Regions from separate parts of the Pseudomonas sp. PME37.24/006 genome, predicted to be linked through region 2. Evidence: predicted binding sites of a transcription regulator. Region 2 holds the regulator's gene; the other holds the start of a gene.

Region 1 (8,050 bases), on a different contig from region 2:
GTTCGCCGAAGAAGCCAAGCGCATCTATGGCGACACCATTCCGGGTCACCAGGCCGACAAGCGCCTGATTGTCATCAAGCAGCCGATCGGCGTTACCGCGGCCATCACGCCGTGGAACTTCCCGGCCGCGATGATCACCCGCAAGGCTGGCCCTGCGCTGGCTGCTGGTTGCACCATGGTGCTCAAGCCGGCTTCGCAGACGCCGTACTCCGCTCTGGCCCTGGCCGAGCTGGCTACCCGTGCCGGTATCCCGGCTGGCGTGTTCAGCGTGGTGACCGGTAGCGCTGGCGATATCGGCAGCGAGCTGACGGGCAACCCGATCGTGCGCAAGCTGTCGTTCACCGGCTCCACCGAAATCGGTCGCCAGCTGATGGCCGAGTGCGCCCAGGACATCAAGAAGGTGTCGCTGGAGCTGGGTGGCAACGCGCCCTTCATCGTGTTCGACGATGCTGACCTGGACAAGGCCATCGAAGGCGCGATCATCTCCAAGTACCGCAACAACGGTCAGACCTGCGTGTGCGCCAACCGCATCTACGTGCAGGACGGCGTCTACGATGCCTTCGCCGAGAAGCTCAAGGTCGCGGTCGAGAAGCTGAAGATCGGCAACGGTCTGGAAGAGGGCACCACCACCGGTCCGCTGATCGACGAGAAGGCCGTGGCCAAGGTCAAGGAGCACATCGAGGACGCCGTTTCCAAAGGCGCCAAGATCCTCTCCGGCGGCAAGACGCACGCCCTCGGCGGTACCTTCTTCGAGCCGACCATTCTGGCCGACGTACCGAAGAACGCGCTGGTCTCCAAGGATGAAACCTTCGGCCCGCTGGCGCCGCTGTTCCGCTTCAAGGACGAAGCCGAAGTGATCGCCATGGCCAACGACACCGAGTTCGGCCTGGCTTCCTACTTCTACGCCCGTGACCTGAGCCGCGTGTTCCGTGTGGCCGAGGCGCTGGAATACGGTATGGTCGGCATCAACACCGGCCTGATCTCCAACGAGGTGGCGCCGTTCGGCGGCATCAAGGCCTCGGGCCTGGGCCGTGAAGGCTCCAAGTACGGCATCGAGGATTATCTGGAAATCAAGTACCTCTGCCTGAGCATCTAGGTAGTCGCTACTGCGCTTCGGTGATGCTGCGTTGGCGGGGCCGGGAAAAATGCTCATTGGCAACAGCCAACTCCGCTTTTTCCCGACCCCGCCGCCTTGCCTGACCTTCGCTCGCTACGCTCCGATAGTGCGTGAAAGCAAAAATAGTCCCTGTGATCGGGGCGAGTGTTGCAGTCGATCATCGTATGCTGCGACGGCGCTGACCCGGTCATTTCATCCTTGAACCACACCGACGATGAGCGGTGAATGAGGAAGCCATGAGCAAGACCAACGAATCCCTGCTGCAACGCCGCCAAGCCGCTGTACCGCGTGGCGTCGGCCAGATCCACCCGATCGTCGCCGAGCGTGCTGAAAACGCCACCGTGTGGGACGTCGAAGGCCGTGAGTACATCGACTTCGCCGGCGGTATCGCCGTACTGAACACCGGCCACCTGCACCCGAAGGTGGTCGCCGCCGTTCAGGAACAGCTGACCAAGCTGACCCATACCTGCTTCCAGGTGCTGGCGTACGAGCCCTACATCGAGCTGTGCGAAGAAATCGCCAAGCGCGTACCGGGCGACTTCGCCAAGAAGACCCTGCTGGTCACCTCGGGCTCCGAAGCCGTCGAGAACGCCGTGAAGATCGCCCGTGCCGCTACCGGCCGTGCTGGTGTGATCGCCTTCACCGGCGCCTACCACGGCCGCACCATGATGACCCTGTCGCTGACCGGTAAGGTGGCGCCGTACTCCGCGGGCATGGGCCTTATGCCTGCCGGTGTGTACCGTGCCATTGCGCCGTGCGAGCTGCATGGCGTCAGCGAAGACGAGTCCATCGCCAGCATCGAGCGCATCTTCAAGAACGATGCCCAGCCTCAGGACATCGCCGCGATCATCATCGAGCCGGTGCAGGGCGAAGGGGGCTTCTACGTCAACTCGCCAGCCTTCATGCAGCGTCTGCGCGCTCTGTGCGACCAGCACGGCATCCTGCTGATCGCTGATGAAGTGCAGACCGGCGCTGGCCGTACCGGTACTTTCTTCGCCACCGAGCAACTGGGCGTCGTGCCGGATCTGACCACCTTCGCCAAATCCGTCGGCGGCGGCTTCCCGATCTCCGGCGTCAGCGGCAAGGCCGAGATCATGGACACCATCGCCCCCGGTGGCCTGGGCGGCACCTATGCCGGTAGCCCGATCGCCTGCGCCGCGGCCCTGGCCGTGCTGAAGGTGTTCGACGAAGAGAAGCTGCTGGATCGCTCCAACGCCGTGGGCGAGAAGCTCAAGGCCGGCCTGCGCGACATCGCCGCCAAGCACAAGGTGATCGGTGACGTACGTGGCCTGGGTTCGATGATCGCCATCGAGCTGTTCGAAGGCGGCGACCACAGCAAACCGGCTGCCGAGCTGACTGGCAAAATCGTCGCCAAGGCGCGCGACAAGGGCCTGATCCTGCTGTCGTGCGGCACCTACTACAACGTGGTGCGTTTCCTGATGCCGGTCACCATCCCGGACGCCCAGCTGGAAAAAGGCATCGCCATCGTTGCCGAGTGCTTCGACGAACTGGCGTAAGCCACGCCGTTGAAAAAGACCCGCTTCGGCGGGTCTTTTTTTGCCTGCGTTTTCCCTGTTGGGCTACGGCAGAGCGCTTGCTGACCTGTCTATACTGAGCCTCTTACACCTATGTGAAGAGGTTTGTAGATGTCTGCAGCGGCCACCGCCCCGGAAGTTCTCATCGCCGATACCGATCCGTGGACGGCCGATCTGCTCGAGCAACTGGTGCTCGACGTGCGCTGCGACGCCGTGGTGATCCGTGTCAGCGATGGCCAGGCGGCCATGGCACGCTGCAAGCGGCGTCTGCCGGAACTGGTGATCGCCGACAGCGAGCTGCCGGGTGTCGATGGTCTGGAGTTGCTGCGCCAGTTGCGCCGCCACCCGCGTACTCCGGCGCTGCCGTTCATTCTCATCAGCGGTCGCCTGGATGCCAACAGCGTGCGCGCCGCCAAGCCGCTGGCGCCCACCGCCTACCTGGCCAAACCCTTCAACGCCGAAGCACTGCGCCAGCGCCTGGCCGGGCTGTTGCTCAGCGAGGGCGAGGAGTTGCTGTGCCCGATTCGTCCGCTGCTGGTGAACCGCCTCGAGGATTACCTGGATGCCATGCGCGAAGAGGGGCAGGGCGCGCCGCTGCTGGCCTCGGTGCGTGACTCGGTCAGCCAGTACCTGAACAGCAGCGAGCCGAGCCTGCGTGAGCTGGAGCAGGTGTTCACCCGTGACCCGCAGATTACCGCCTGCCTGATCGCTGCGGCCAACAGTGCCGCTCACCACAACGGCTCACCCTGTCAGACCCTGGCCCAGGCCCTGCCGCGTCTGGGGGTGGCACGTACCCTGAATCTGGTGCTGGGGCTTTCCGTGCAGCGCAACGCACGGCTCAGTGACCCGCGCTTGGCCGAGCAGGGCGTGCGCACCTGGGCCGCCGCCCAGCGCAGTGCCGAGGTCGCTCATTGGCTGGCCTGCGAGCTGTCGCTGGACGCCGAGCTCTGCTACACCGCCGGCCTGCTGCACAACATCGGCGAGCTGGCGCTGCTGCGCTGCATGCAGGACTGGCAGGACGCCGGCGGCAGCCTCAGTGATGAGGAAATCGAGCAGGCCATCCGCCTGCGCGCCGCCAGCTTCGGCTCGGCGCTTCGTATCCGCTGGCGCCTGCCCTTCGGGCTGCGCGAGCTGGTGGCGGCTTATTACAGCCTCAACAGCGGGGTGTTCTCCCGCGAAGCGCTGGTGCTCAACCTCGCTGGGCAGGTGGTCGCTCTCGGTGCCTCGCAAAGCCCCAGCGAGCTGCGCGAGGCCCGCTGCGTGCGCCTGCTGCGCCTCGACCTCGGAGTGCTCGAGCGCCTGCCTGCTCAGGCGTCTGTGGCGTGATCTCGGCATAAATCACGCCGCAAAAATGTGTCGAAAGCCTGCCTCAAGCGTCTCTTCTCTTGCTCGAAACGACCTGCTGCCGCCATGCTCGGGGAACGCGGATCATTCCGCGCGTGTTTCGGTCAAAGCTCGTTCTGCTTTCCGCTGGGCGGCCCGCGCCGCTCTGCTCAGGCTCACAAGGATATCGGTGTAGATGACTGACTACGATCTGTTGCTGGTAGGCGCAGGCCCGGCCCATCTCGGGGTTCTGCGGCGCTGGGCGCTGATCGAGCGGCCGGCGGGTCGCATCGGCCTGGTGGCCAGCGCCGAGCACACCTGGCATGCCGGTATGTTGCCCGGTTTGGTGGCGGGGCGTTATGGCGCCGGAGACTGCCAGATCGAGCTGACCGCGTTGTGCCAGGCCGCCCAGGTCGAGCTGATCGTCGCGCCGGTGACGACGCTGGATGCCGCCACGCGGCAATTGAGCCTGGGCGATGGTCGCGTGCTGCAGAGCAACTGGCTGTCGCTGAATACCGGCGACCGGGTCGCCTGTCCGCCCCGCGAGGGCGACGCGATGGACGTGCTGGCGGTCAAGCCGGTGGACAGCTTCATCGCCGGCTGGCAGGCCTGGCAGCGTGATCCCCAGCCGTTGGCGATTCTCGGTGGCGGCGTGGCGGGCGTGGAAATGGCCCTGGCGCTGGCCGATCAGGTACCGCAGCTGGCGCTGTTCTGTGGCGAACCGCTGCTGGCCGGCCACTGTGCCGGTTTGCGGATGCGCGCCTGGGGCCATCTGCGCATGCGCCGGGTGCAGGTGCGCGAGCATTGCCCGATCAGCCGCATCGACGGCGATTGCCTGATCAGTGGCGACGCGGCGGTGTGGCGCGGCGGCCGGCTGCTGCTGGCCAGTGGCGCCCAGGCGTTCCCATGGATCGCCGACAGCGGCCTGAGCTGCGATGGCGATGGCTTCGTGCACACCGCGCCGACTCTGCAGAGCCATTCCCACCCGCAGATATTCGCCGTGGGCGATTGCGCCAACCTGCCTGGCGTGCGCAAGAGCGGCCTGTATTCCATGCGCCAGGTGCCGGTGCTGGCCGCCAACCTGAGCGCCGCGCTGCGTGGCGGGCCGCTGCGTGACCTCAAAACCAGCGGCCAGCGCCCGCTGTTGCTGGCCAGTGGTGATGGCGGCGCCTTGTTCGGCTGGCGCCAGTGGAGCGCCGGCGGGCAGTTCTACGGGCGCTGCAAGGACTACTTCGACCGCGCCTTCGTCAAACGCCACAGCCTCAAGCGCTGACCTGCATTCCCCCAAGCGGCCGACCCTCTGCTACCAAAGTGCCATAGCCCGGCGCATGATGAGGTGGTCAACTCGGTTGGGCGGCTGCCGCGCCTCTACAGATACGCCCCGCGCTGCCGATGAGCTTAAACAAGGCTCGGCCCTTGCCGGCGCGCCCGCTGCGCCCGACATCCCGGCACTATAAAAATAATGAGGTTCGCCATGGGTTCTGGTTTTACGCATGACCGGCTGGCATTGGCCCTGCACGTGCTCGGCTTGCTCGCGTTGCTGGTGGTCTGGCAGCAGGTGCATCTGCCGCCCTATCTTGGCGCCATTGCGCTGCTGTTGCTGGCGCTGTGGCCGTGGTTCGGGCCCTGGCGCAAGGCTGCTGAGCCGCCCGCCGACGCCGCGCCAGCAGCCTCGCTGGATGAACTGAGCCGGAGCCTGTCGCAACACACTTGTCATAACGCCCTGTCGGCAGCTCAGGTGGCCTTCACTGTGCAGCAGCTGGCCGGCAAGCTGCAGTCGCAGTTGGCCGCGGTCGAGCAGATCGGCGAAGGTGCCCATGCCGTGACTCGCACCGAGCAGAGCAATGCCGAACTCGCCGGCCAGACACTGGGCGCCGCGCAAACCGTGCGTACCAGCAGTGCCAGCGGCCAGGCCGAGCTACAGCAGGCGATCAGCCGCATGCAGCAACTGAGTGCACAGACCGCTGCCAGCCGCGAGCTGATCGACGGGCTCAGCGCCCGTACCGAGCAGATCGAGCAGGTCACCCAGGTGATCCAGTCCATCGCCAGCCAGACCAACTTGCTGGCGCTCAACGCCGCCATCGAGGCCGCCCGTGCCGGCGAGCAGGGCCGCGGTTTTGCAGTGGTCGCCGATGAGGTGCGCAACTTGGCCGGTCGTACCGCCACCGCCACCGGTGAAGTCGGGCAGATGGTCGCCGATATCCGCCAGCAGAGCACGGCGGTGGTCAGCCATATCCAGCGCCAGGCTGATGAGCTGGAAGCGGCCGCCCGGCAGATCGAATTCACCGGCGAGCAATTGCGCGGTATCGCCGACCTAGCGGCCGATGTGGACACCCAGGTAGCGCAGATCAGTGCCGGTACGGCGAGCAACCACGAACACCTGGCCGAGCTGCTGGTGGCGGTCGAGCAGTTGCGCGGTGATGTGCGCAGCAGCGAAGACCAGACCCGCCAGTTGGGCAAGGCGGCCGAGCAGTTGGTCGGTCAGGCGGAAACCGTCAGTGAGCGGCTCGCCAGTGTCGGCCTGGACAGTTACCACCAACGCATTTACGACCTCGCGCTGGAAGGCGCTGCGGCGATTGGTCGGCAGTTCGAGGCCGATATTCAGGCCGGACGTATCAGCCTGGCGGATTTGTTCGACCGCCAGTACCAGCCGATCCCCAATAGCTTTCCGGCCAAGTTCAAGACCCGTTTCGACGGCTATGCGGATCAGGTCTTGCCTATCCTCCAAGAGCCGCTGCTCAAGCGCCACGAAGGCCTGGTGTTCGCCATTTCCACCACCCCGGAAGGCTATGTGCCGACCCACAACGAGGCGTTCAACCATCCGCCCACCGGTGATCGCGCCGTGGATACCGTGAAGAGCCGCAGCAAGCGGCTGTTCAACGACCGTACCGGCATCCGCTGCGGCAGCCACAAGCAGCGCGTGCTGCTACAGACTTACATGCGTGACACCGGCGAGCTGATGCACGACCTGTCCGTACCGATCCATGTGCAGGGCAAGCACTGGGGCGGTTTACGGCTGGGTTACAAGCCGGAGCCTTGAAAGGTGATTGTTTAGCATGTGGCTATCTGAAGGTGCAGTAATAACGATTTAACGCGACTATTGCCGCGTGCGAGCCTCGTTGACATGTCTAGCCCGCTTTGCAGTTCAGCCCCTGTCATCGTTCTGCCTGCCTTGCACTCGCGGGGGCGGGCGCCCGAACCCACGGCGCTGCCACAGACGCTCACCTTCTGGGCCCTCTGGCATTGCCGCCACGCCCGCCCGCCGGATGTTCTTCTCGCTTCGCTATGATGCCGGGCTGCCCATGCAGCCGATAATTCGATCCGGGTCACCCGTGACGGTCGCCCATGGCTATATGAGAAGTCATCATGCAATTCGCTCCGCTGCAAGACGCCGAGGATTTCCTCGCGCAAAACCCCGATATCGAACTGTTCGAACTGTTCATCATCGACGCCAACGGCGTGCCACGCGGCAAGCTGTTGCACCGTGACGAACTGCTCGCCGTTTACCGCAGCGGGCGACCACTGCCGAGCACCATCCTCGGCCTGAGCATCAACGGTGATGACGTGGAGGATTCCGGGCTGGTCTGGGACGTCGGCGACATTGATTGCCGTGCCTACCCTCTGGCCGGTAGCCTGGTGCGCCTGCCCTGGCGGCTGATCCCCACCGCGGCGGTGCAGGTCAGCATGCACCCGCAGGAGGGCATGCCGGCCAGCATCGCCGACCCGCGCCATGTGTTGGTGCAGGTGATCGAGCGGCTGCAGGCCGAGGGATTTTACCCGGTGATGGCCTGCGAGCTGGAGTTCTACCTGCTCGATGCCGAGCGCGACGCCCACGGCCACCCGCAGCCGGCCCTGGATGCCGATGGCGGGCGGCCGCGCAATACCCAGGTCTATGGCCTGCGCGAGCTGGAGCAGATCGAGCCGTTTCTCGCTGACTTGTATGCCGCGTGCAAGGCTCAGGGCATCCCCGCCCGCACCGCGATTTCCGAGTACGCGCCGGGGCAGGTGGAAATCACCCTGGAGCATGGCGATGCGTTGCAGGCCATGGATCAGGCGGTGCGTTACAAGCGCCTGG
Region 2 (8,050 bases):
AGAGGTATTGGGTCTGGCTATTAGCCACCGTCTACCGGTAGCCTATCTGGCAGACGGCCCGCGAATTCCGGACGATGTACATGTGCCGCGCAGCCATCAGTTGGTCAGCCGTGCTGTAGGCCTGCAGGCTCCGGATGAACCGAGTGAGGATACGATGGCCGATATGTTTGCCGGGTTGTACCAAGACCCGGCACGACGCGCAGGATGATCATGCAGGTGTGGCGAAGCGCTGGCTGTGGTCGTTCCAGCAGCGCACAATGGCCATGTGGCTCTAAAGCGAAGTTAGACAAGGTGTATAGATAACATGGGTATGCATCCCGTACAGGTGATCGCGGTGACCGGCGGCAAGGGCGGCGTTGGCAAGACCAATGTGTCGGTGAATTTGTCGTTGGCGCTGGCGGATCTCGGTCGGCGCGTCATGCTCATGGATGCTGACCTGGGGCTGGCCAACGTCGATGTATTGCTCGGCCTGACGGCCAAGCGCACCCTGGCTGACGTCATCGACGGCCAGTGCGAGCTTCGCGATGTTGTCCTGCAGGGTCCGGGTGGCATTCGTGTCGTGCCGGCGGCCTCCGGTACTCAGAGCATGGTGCAGCTTACGCCCATGCAGCATGCTGGTCTGATCCAGGCTTTCAGTGATATCAGCGACAACCTCGATGTACTGATCGTGGACACCGCCGCGGGCATCGGCGACTCGGTGGTGAGCTTCGTACGTGCTGCGCAGGAAGTGCTGGTGGTGGTATGTGACGAGCCGACCTCGATCACCGACGCTTACGCGCTGATCAAGCTGCTCAATCGAGACCACGGCATGAACCGTTTCCGGGTGCTTGCCAATATGGCGCATAGCCCGCAAGAGGGTCGTAATCTGTTTGCTAAGCTGACCAAGGTGACCGACCGTTTTCTGGATGTTGCGCTGCAGTACGTGGGCGCAGTGCCTTATGACGAATCGGTACGCAAGGCCGTACAGAAACAGCGTGCGGTATATGAGGCGTTCCCTCGTTCGAAGTGCGCGCTGGCGTTCAAGGCGATTGCCCAGAAGGTTGATGCGTGGCCATTGCCGGCCAACCCGCGAGGCCACCTGGAATTTTTCGTTGAACGCCTGGTGCAACAACCGACTGCAGACACGGCTGTATGACGACAGCCTCTGGACTCCGTATGTACAGCAAGGCAACAGCACGAGATTCACAGCATCAGTTGATTGAACGTTACGCGCCATTGGTCAAACGCATCGCCTACCACCTGTTGGCGCGTCTGCCTGCCAATGTGCAGGTGGACGACCTTATTCAGGCCGGCATGATTGGCCTGCTTGAGGCATCGCGTAAATACGACGCCGGTAAGGGCGCCAGTTTCGAGACGTTCGCGGGTATCCGTATCCGGGGTTCGATGCTCGATGAGGTGCGCAAGGGTGATTGGGCGCCGCGTTCGGTGCACCGCAACAGCCGGATGGTCAGCGACGCAATCCGAAAAATTGAAGCGAGAACGGGAAGAGACGCTAAAGATCAGGAGGTTGCTGCCGAACTCCAATTGAGTCTCGAAGATTACTACGGCATTCTTGGCGACACTTTGGGTAGCCGCCTGTTCAGTTTCGACGATCTGTTGCAAGAAGGCGAAAGCGGTGGGCTGCAGGAAGACACAAGCTCCTTGCTCCAAGGGCCTTCGCATGAGCTGGAAGACAATCGTTTCCAGGCAGCGCTGGCCGACGCTATCAGCAATCTGCCGGAGCGTGAGCGGTTGGTGTTATCGCTGTATTACGACGAGGAGTTGAATCTCAAGGAAATCGGCGAGGTACTGGGAGTTAGTGAGTCGCGGGTCAGCCAATTACACAGTCAGTGTGCCGCGCGTTTACGCGCACGGTTAGTGGAATGGCGCGCATAAGGAATTAGCAGGGCGCTGGAAAAACACAGTGAACGCAGCAAAGCCGGGCGCAATAGTTTTGCGGCGTTCCGCCAGGCCGGTTTCACGATTTATAAGCGCTTCAGAATGCTGATGGCGTTTTAGGACTGTACGGAGGTCGACTTGGACAAGAACATGAAAATCCTCATCGTCGATGATTTCTCGACGATGCGCCGGATCATCAAGAATCTTTTGCGTGATTTGGGCTTTACCAATACGGCGGAAGCCGACGATGGCGTCACGGCCTTGCCGATGCTGCAAAGCGGCAGCTTTGACTTCCTCGTGACCGACTGGAACATGCCGGGCATGAGCGGAATCGATCTGCTGCGCGCGGTGCGTGCGGATGAACGCTTGAAGCAAATGCCAGTGTTGATGGTGACGGCAGAAGCCAAGCGTGATCAGATCATCGAGGCCGCTCAGGCTGGTGTGAACGGCTACGTGGTCAAGCCATTCACCGCCCAGGTGCTCAAGGAAAAGATCGAAAAAATCTTCGAGCGGGTCAACGGCTGATGTCTGCCGCGAGGTTGTTATGGAACACGAAGATTCTCAAGAGGCCGACCTCGAGTCGACTCTGAAAAGCAATGCCCGCCAACTGGTAAGCAGCCTCGAACAAGGCAACTTTGGCGAAGCGGTACAGCTGATCAATGAACTGAACAAGGCGCGCGACCGTGGTCTTTACCACGAAGTCGGCAAGCTCACGCGTGAGCTGCACAACGCCATCGTCAATTTTCAGCTTGACCCTCGGGTGCCCCACGCCAATGAAGTCTCACAGATATCTGACGCGACGGAGCGGCTCAACTACGTCGTGACCATGACCGAGCGTGCGGCCAATCGCACCATGGATCTGGTCGAGCAGAGTGCACCACTGGTCAATGATTTGAGCAGCGAAGCCGATGCTCTGAGCGAAGATTGGGGGCGTTTCATGCGCCGTGAAATGGGCGCTGAGGCTTTCCGTGAGTTGGCCAAACGCATCGAGCTGTTTTTGGCGCGCAGCCAGCGTGACAACAGCAAACTGTCCGGGCACCTCAACGACATTTTGCTGGCGCAGGACTATCAGGATCTGACCGGGCAGGTGATCAAACGCGTCACCCAGTTGGTGACCGAGGTAGAGAGCAATCTGCTGAAACTGATGCTGATGGCCAGCCAGGTCGACCGTTTCGCCGGCATCGATCACGATCACAATGAATTACGTGTAGAGCAGAACAAACAAAAAAATACGTCCCATGGTGAAGGTCCACAGATTCATGCCGATAAGCGTGATGACGTCGCATCGAACCAGGACGACGTCGACGATTTGCTGTCCAGCCTGGGATTTTAGGAGCACGTCATATGAGCTTCGGCGCCGATGAAGAAATCCTCCAGGATTTCCTGGTAGAGGCCGGCGAGATTCTCGAGCTGTTGTCCGAGCAGTTGGTGGAGCTGGAAAGCCGCCCGGACGATATGAATCTGCTCAACGCGATTTTTCGGGGATTTCACACGGTAAAAGGCGGGGCAGGCTTCCTGCAGCTCAATGAGTTGGTGGAATGCTGCCATATTGCCGAGAACGTGTTCGACATCCTGCGTAAGGGTGAGCGTCGCGTCGACTCCGAGTTGATGGACGTAGTGCTCGAAGCGCTGGATGCCGTCAATGGCATGTTCACCGAAGTACGCGAGCGTGTTACGCCGACGCCGGCTTCTCCCGAGCTGCTGGCAGCGCTGGCACGACTCGCTGAGCCTGCTCCTGCCGCAGGGTCTGTTGCGGTTGCTGCAGCTATGCCCGTTGAATCAGTAGCCCAGGCCGCCCAAGCAGAGGCGGACATCACCGACAGTGAGTTCGCACAGCTCCTCGATGCTCTGGACGACGAACCACAACCGCAAGCGAGCGCTTCGGACGACGAAATCAGCGACGATGAATTCGAGTCGCTGCTCGATCAGTTGCATGGCAAAGGTCAGTTCGCGGCTTCGGCGACAGCCGCTGTCGAAACGGCTGCGCCTGTACCGGCCAGTGTCTCGAGCAGCGCCAATGGCGACGACATCACCGATGACGAATTCGAGGCTCTGCTCGATCAGTTACATGGCAAAGGCCAATTCGTCGCTGCTGCGGTAGAGGCGCCGGCACCGACGGCTCCTGCTGCGTCCGCCAGCTCTGCGGCGCAGAGCGATGAAATCACCGATGATGAGTTCGAGTCGCTGCTCGATCAGCTGCACGGCAAAGGTAAGTTCGTCGAACCAGCGGCGATCGCTGCTGTTGCCCCAGCTGCGGCGCCGAAACCTGTAGCCAAACCCGCTGTGCCGGTAGCAGCCAAGGCTGTACCAGCACCGGCGACCAAGGTCGAGCCTGCTAAAGCCGCTGCCGTAGCGCCGGCCGCTGCTCCTGCTCCTGCTCCAGCGAATGAAGCGGAAACCACCGTGCGGGTCGATACCGCGCGTCTGGACGAAATCATGAACATGGTCGGCGAGCTGGTGCTGGTGCGTAACCGCCTGGTGCGCCTGGGGCTCAACAGCGGCGACGAGGCCATGTCCAAGGCTGTGTCTAACCTCGATGTTGTGACCGCCGATCTGCAGACCTCGGTCATGAAGACCCGCATGCAGCCGATCAAGAAGGTCTTCGGGCGTTTCCCGCGCTTGGTTCGTGACCTGGCTCGGCAACTGAAAAAAGAGATCAACCTGGAACTGGTTGGTGAAGAGACGGATCTCGACAAGAACCTCGTCGAAGCCCTCGCCGATCCATTGGTTCACTTGGTGCGCAACGCGGTTGACCACGGCGTGGAAAGCCCGGAAGAGCGCGAGGCTGCCGGAAAGTCGCGTACCGGTCGCGTGGTGCTGTCTGCCGAGCAGGAAGGCGATCACATCCTGCTGATGATCACCGATGATGGCAAGGGCATGGACGCCGACGTGTTGCGCAGCAAGGCCGTGGAAAAGGGCCTGCTGGACAAGGACGCGGCCGACCGCCTGACCGATCTGGAATGCTACAACCTGATCTTCGCTCCCGGCTTCTCGACCAAGACCGAGATTTCCGACGTGTCCGGCCGTGGCGTCGGCATGGACGTGGTGAAGACCAAGATTTCCCAGCTCAACGGCACGGTCAACGTGTTCTCGCAGAAAGGCCAGGGCTCAAAGATCGTCATCAAGGTGCCATTGACCCTGGCGATCATGCCGACGCTGATGGTGATGCTGGGCAACCAGGCGTTTGCCTTCCCGCTGGTCAACGTCAACGAGATCTTCCACCTCGACCTGTCGCGCACCAACGTGGTCGACGGCCAGGAAGTGGTGATCGTGCGTGACAAGGCATTACCGCTGTTCTATCTCAAGCGCTGGCTGGTCAGCAAGGCTGCCCACGAAGAGCAAGGCGAAGGCCATGTGGTGATTCTCACCGTCGGCAATCAGCGTATCGGCTTCGTCGTCGATCAGCTGGTCGGCCAGGAAGAGGTGGTGATCAAGCCGTTGGGCAAGATGCTGCAAGGCACGCCTGGCATGTCGGGTGCGACCATCACCGGCGACGGGCGCATCGCCCTGATTCTCGACGTGCCAAGCATGCTCAAACGCTACGCACGGCGTATCTGATCGTCCGCGGCGCGGCCTCTGCCGTGCCGCTTAGGAGTGTTTATGGTTGTCAAGGTACTGGTGGTCGACGACTCCGGCTTCTTCCGCCGCAGGGTTTCGGAGATCCTCTCGTCCGATCCCAACATCACCGTGGTCGGCACGGCCACCAACGGACGTGAGGCCATCGATCAGGCGCTGGCACTCAAGCCGGACGTGATCACCATGGACTACGAGATGCCGTTGATGGATGGCATTACGGCCGTGCGCAGCATCATGCAGCGCTGCCCGACACCGGTGTTGATGTTCTCCTCGCTCACCCACGAAGGCGCTCGGGTCACCCTGGATGCGCTGGATGCCGGGGCGGTGGATTTCCTGCCGAAGAATTTCGAGGACATCTCGCGCAACCCGGAGAAGGTCAAACAACTGCTGTGCGAGAAGGTGCATAGCATTTCGCGCAGCAACCGCCGGGGGATCGGCGCGGCGTCCCTGACGCCGCCTGCCGGCGGTAGCCTGAGCCGACCTGCCAGTACGTCGAGCACACCTGCACCTGCGGCGCGGCCACAGCCAAGCGTCAGCCATCCGCCGGCCGAGCGTCATTCGTCCGCCGCTAGCTCCGCGCCCAAGCGCAAGGCTTACAAGCTGGTAGCGATCGGTACCTCGACGGGTGGCCCGGTTGCCCTGCAGCGGGTTCTGACCCAGTTGCCAGCGAATTTCCCGACGCCAATCGTATTGATCCAGCACATGCCCGCAGCCTTCACCAAGGCCTTTGCCGAGCGTTTGGACAAACTCTGCAAGATCAACGTCAAGGAAGCCGAAGACGGCGATATCCTGCGTCCCGGGCTGGCCATTCTGGCACCAGGCGGCAAGCAGATGATGATCGACGGGCGCGGCACCATCCGCATCCTGCCCGGTGACGAGCGCCTGAATTACAAGCCTTGTGTGGATATCACCTTTGGCTCGGCGTCCAAGTCCTACAACGACAAGGTGCTGGCCGTGGTGCTGACAGGCATGGGCGCCGATGGTCGCGAAGGCGCTCGCCTGCTCAAACAGGGTGGCAGCCAGGTGTGGGCGCAGGACGAAGCCAGTTGCGTGATCTATGGCATGCCCATGGCGATCGTGAAGGCCAACCTGGCGGATGCGGTGTACCCGCTAGATGACATCGGCCGGCATCTGGTCGAGGCCTGCCTCTGATGGATGTGCTGAGCCTGATCGGCGTCATCCTGGCATTCGTCGCTATTCTTGGCGGCAATTACCTGGAAGGCGGTCATGTCTCGGCACTGCTCAACGGCCCGGCGGCGCTGATCGTGATCGGTGGCACGCTGGGTGCGGCGTTGCTGCAAACGCCGGTCACCGTATTCAAGCGCGCCATGAGCATCCTGCGCTGGATCTTCTTTCCGCCGCAGATCGATCTGTCCGGTGGCATCGATCGGGTGGTGAACTGGAGCATGACCGCGCGTAAGGAAGGTTTGCTCGGCCTCGAGGCTGTGGCTGACGGCGAAGCCGATCCCTATGCGCGCAAGGGTTTGCAACTGTTGGTCGACGGCGCTGAGCCGGAGGCCATTCGCAGTATTCTCGAAGTCGATCTGTACACCCAGGAAAGCCGCGACATACAGGCTGCCAAGTTCTTCGAGTGCATGGGCGGCTACGCGCCGACCATCGGCATCATCGGCGCGGTCATGGGGCTGATCCACGTGATGGGCAACCTGGCCGATCCGAGCCTGCTCGGTGGCGGGATAGCCGTCGCTTTCGTCGCCACCATCTACGGTGTGGCCATCGCCAATCTGTTGCTGTTGCCGATTGGCGCCAAGCTCAAGTCCGTGGCCATGCGCCAGTCGGCTTATCGGGAGATGTTGCTCGAAGGAATCCTGTCTATCGGAGAGGGTGAAAATCCGCGCTCCATCGAGTTGAAGCTGCAAGGCTTCATGAGCTGACCATGGCTCGCCGACGCCGTCACGAAGAGCATGAGAATCACGAGCGCTGGCTGGTGTCCTACGCGGACTTCATCACGCTGTTGTTCGCCTTCTTCGTGGTGATGTACTCGATTTCCTCGATCAACGAGGGCAAGTACAAGATCCTTTCGGAAACCCTGACCGGTGTATTCAACCAACCGGATCGTTCGATCAAACCCATTCCCGTGGGCGATGAGAGGCCGCGCACCACCGAGCCGGATCGCTCGATGGTCGACGAAGAGTCAGCCCAGCAGATCGCCGCTTCTACACTGGAGAGTATCGCCGACAGCATTCGTGATGCGTTCGGCGGGCTGCTGCAGAGCGATCAATTGAAGGTGCGCGGCAATGAGCTGTGGATCGAGATCGAGTTGAGCTCCGGTCTGCTGTTTCCCAGTGGCGATGCGCTGCCGAACGATATGGCTTTCGAGATCATCGAGAAGATTGCCAAAATCCTGGCGCCCTACGGCAACCCGGTGCATGTGGAAGGTTTTACCGATAACCAGCCGATCAGAACTGCGCAGTTCCCGACCAACTGGGAGCTGTCTACCGCGCGCGCTGCCAGTATTGTGCGGATGCTGGCCATGGATGGTGTCGATCCATCACGCATGGCGGCGGTGGGCTATGGCGAGTTTCAGCCGGTGGCCGACAACGCCACGGCAGAGGGCAGGGCGCGCAACCGTCGGGTG

What was found. Region 2 encodes FliA, which starts transcription of late flagellar genes. Its sites were predicted from a motif close to CTAAAGTTTNNNNNNNNNNNGCCGNTAA; they were not measured.
Region 1: a site for FliA is predicted at 5,344-5,371, ahead of ACZ3GY_RS22115 (methyl-accepting chemotaxis protein). Genes of this name have one in related genera too.

The regions. Positions count from the first base shown of each region.
Region 1 covers NZ_JBVHNL010000005.1:251,615-259,664, reverse strand. Annotated here, with positions in the region: gene gabD (NADP-dependent succinate-semialdehyde dehydrogenase) at 1-1,096, shown strand, start outside; gene gabT (4-aminobutyrate--2-oxoglutarate transaminase) at 1,354-2,634, shown strand; gene ACZ3GY_RS22125 (HDOD domain-containing protein) at 2,764-3,978, shown strand; gene ACZ3GY_RS22120 (FAD-dependent oxidoreductase) at 4,172-5,248, shown strand; gene ACZ3GY_RS22115 (methyl-accepting chemotaxis protein) at 5,438-7,015, shown strand; gene ACZ3GY_RS22110 (glutamine synthetase family protein) at 7,342-8,050, shown strand, end outside.
Region 2 covers NZ_JBVHNL010000002.1:679,724-687,773, reverse strand. Annotated here, with positions in the region: gene flhF (flagellar biosynthesis GTPase FlhF) at 1-208, shown strand, start outside; gene fleN (flagellar synthesis regulator FleN) at 296-1,135, shown strand; gene fliA (RNA polymerase sigma factor FliA) at 1,132-1,875, shown strand; gene ACZ3GY_RS08710 (chemotaxis response regulator CheY) at 2,029-2,403, shown strand; gene ACZ3GY_RS08705 (protein phosphatase CheZ) at 2,423-3,211, shown strand; gene ACZ3GY_RS08700 (chemotaxis protein CheA) at 3,223-5,436, shown strand; gene ACZ3GY_RS08695 (protein-glutamate methylesterase/protein-glutamine glutaminase) at 5,479-6,606, shown strand; gene ACZ3GY_RS08690 (flagellar motor protein) at 6,606-7,346, shown strand; gene motD (flagellar motor protein MotD) at 7,349-8,050, shown strand, end outside.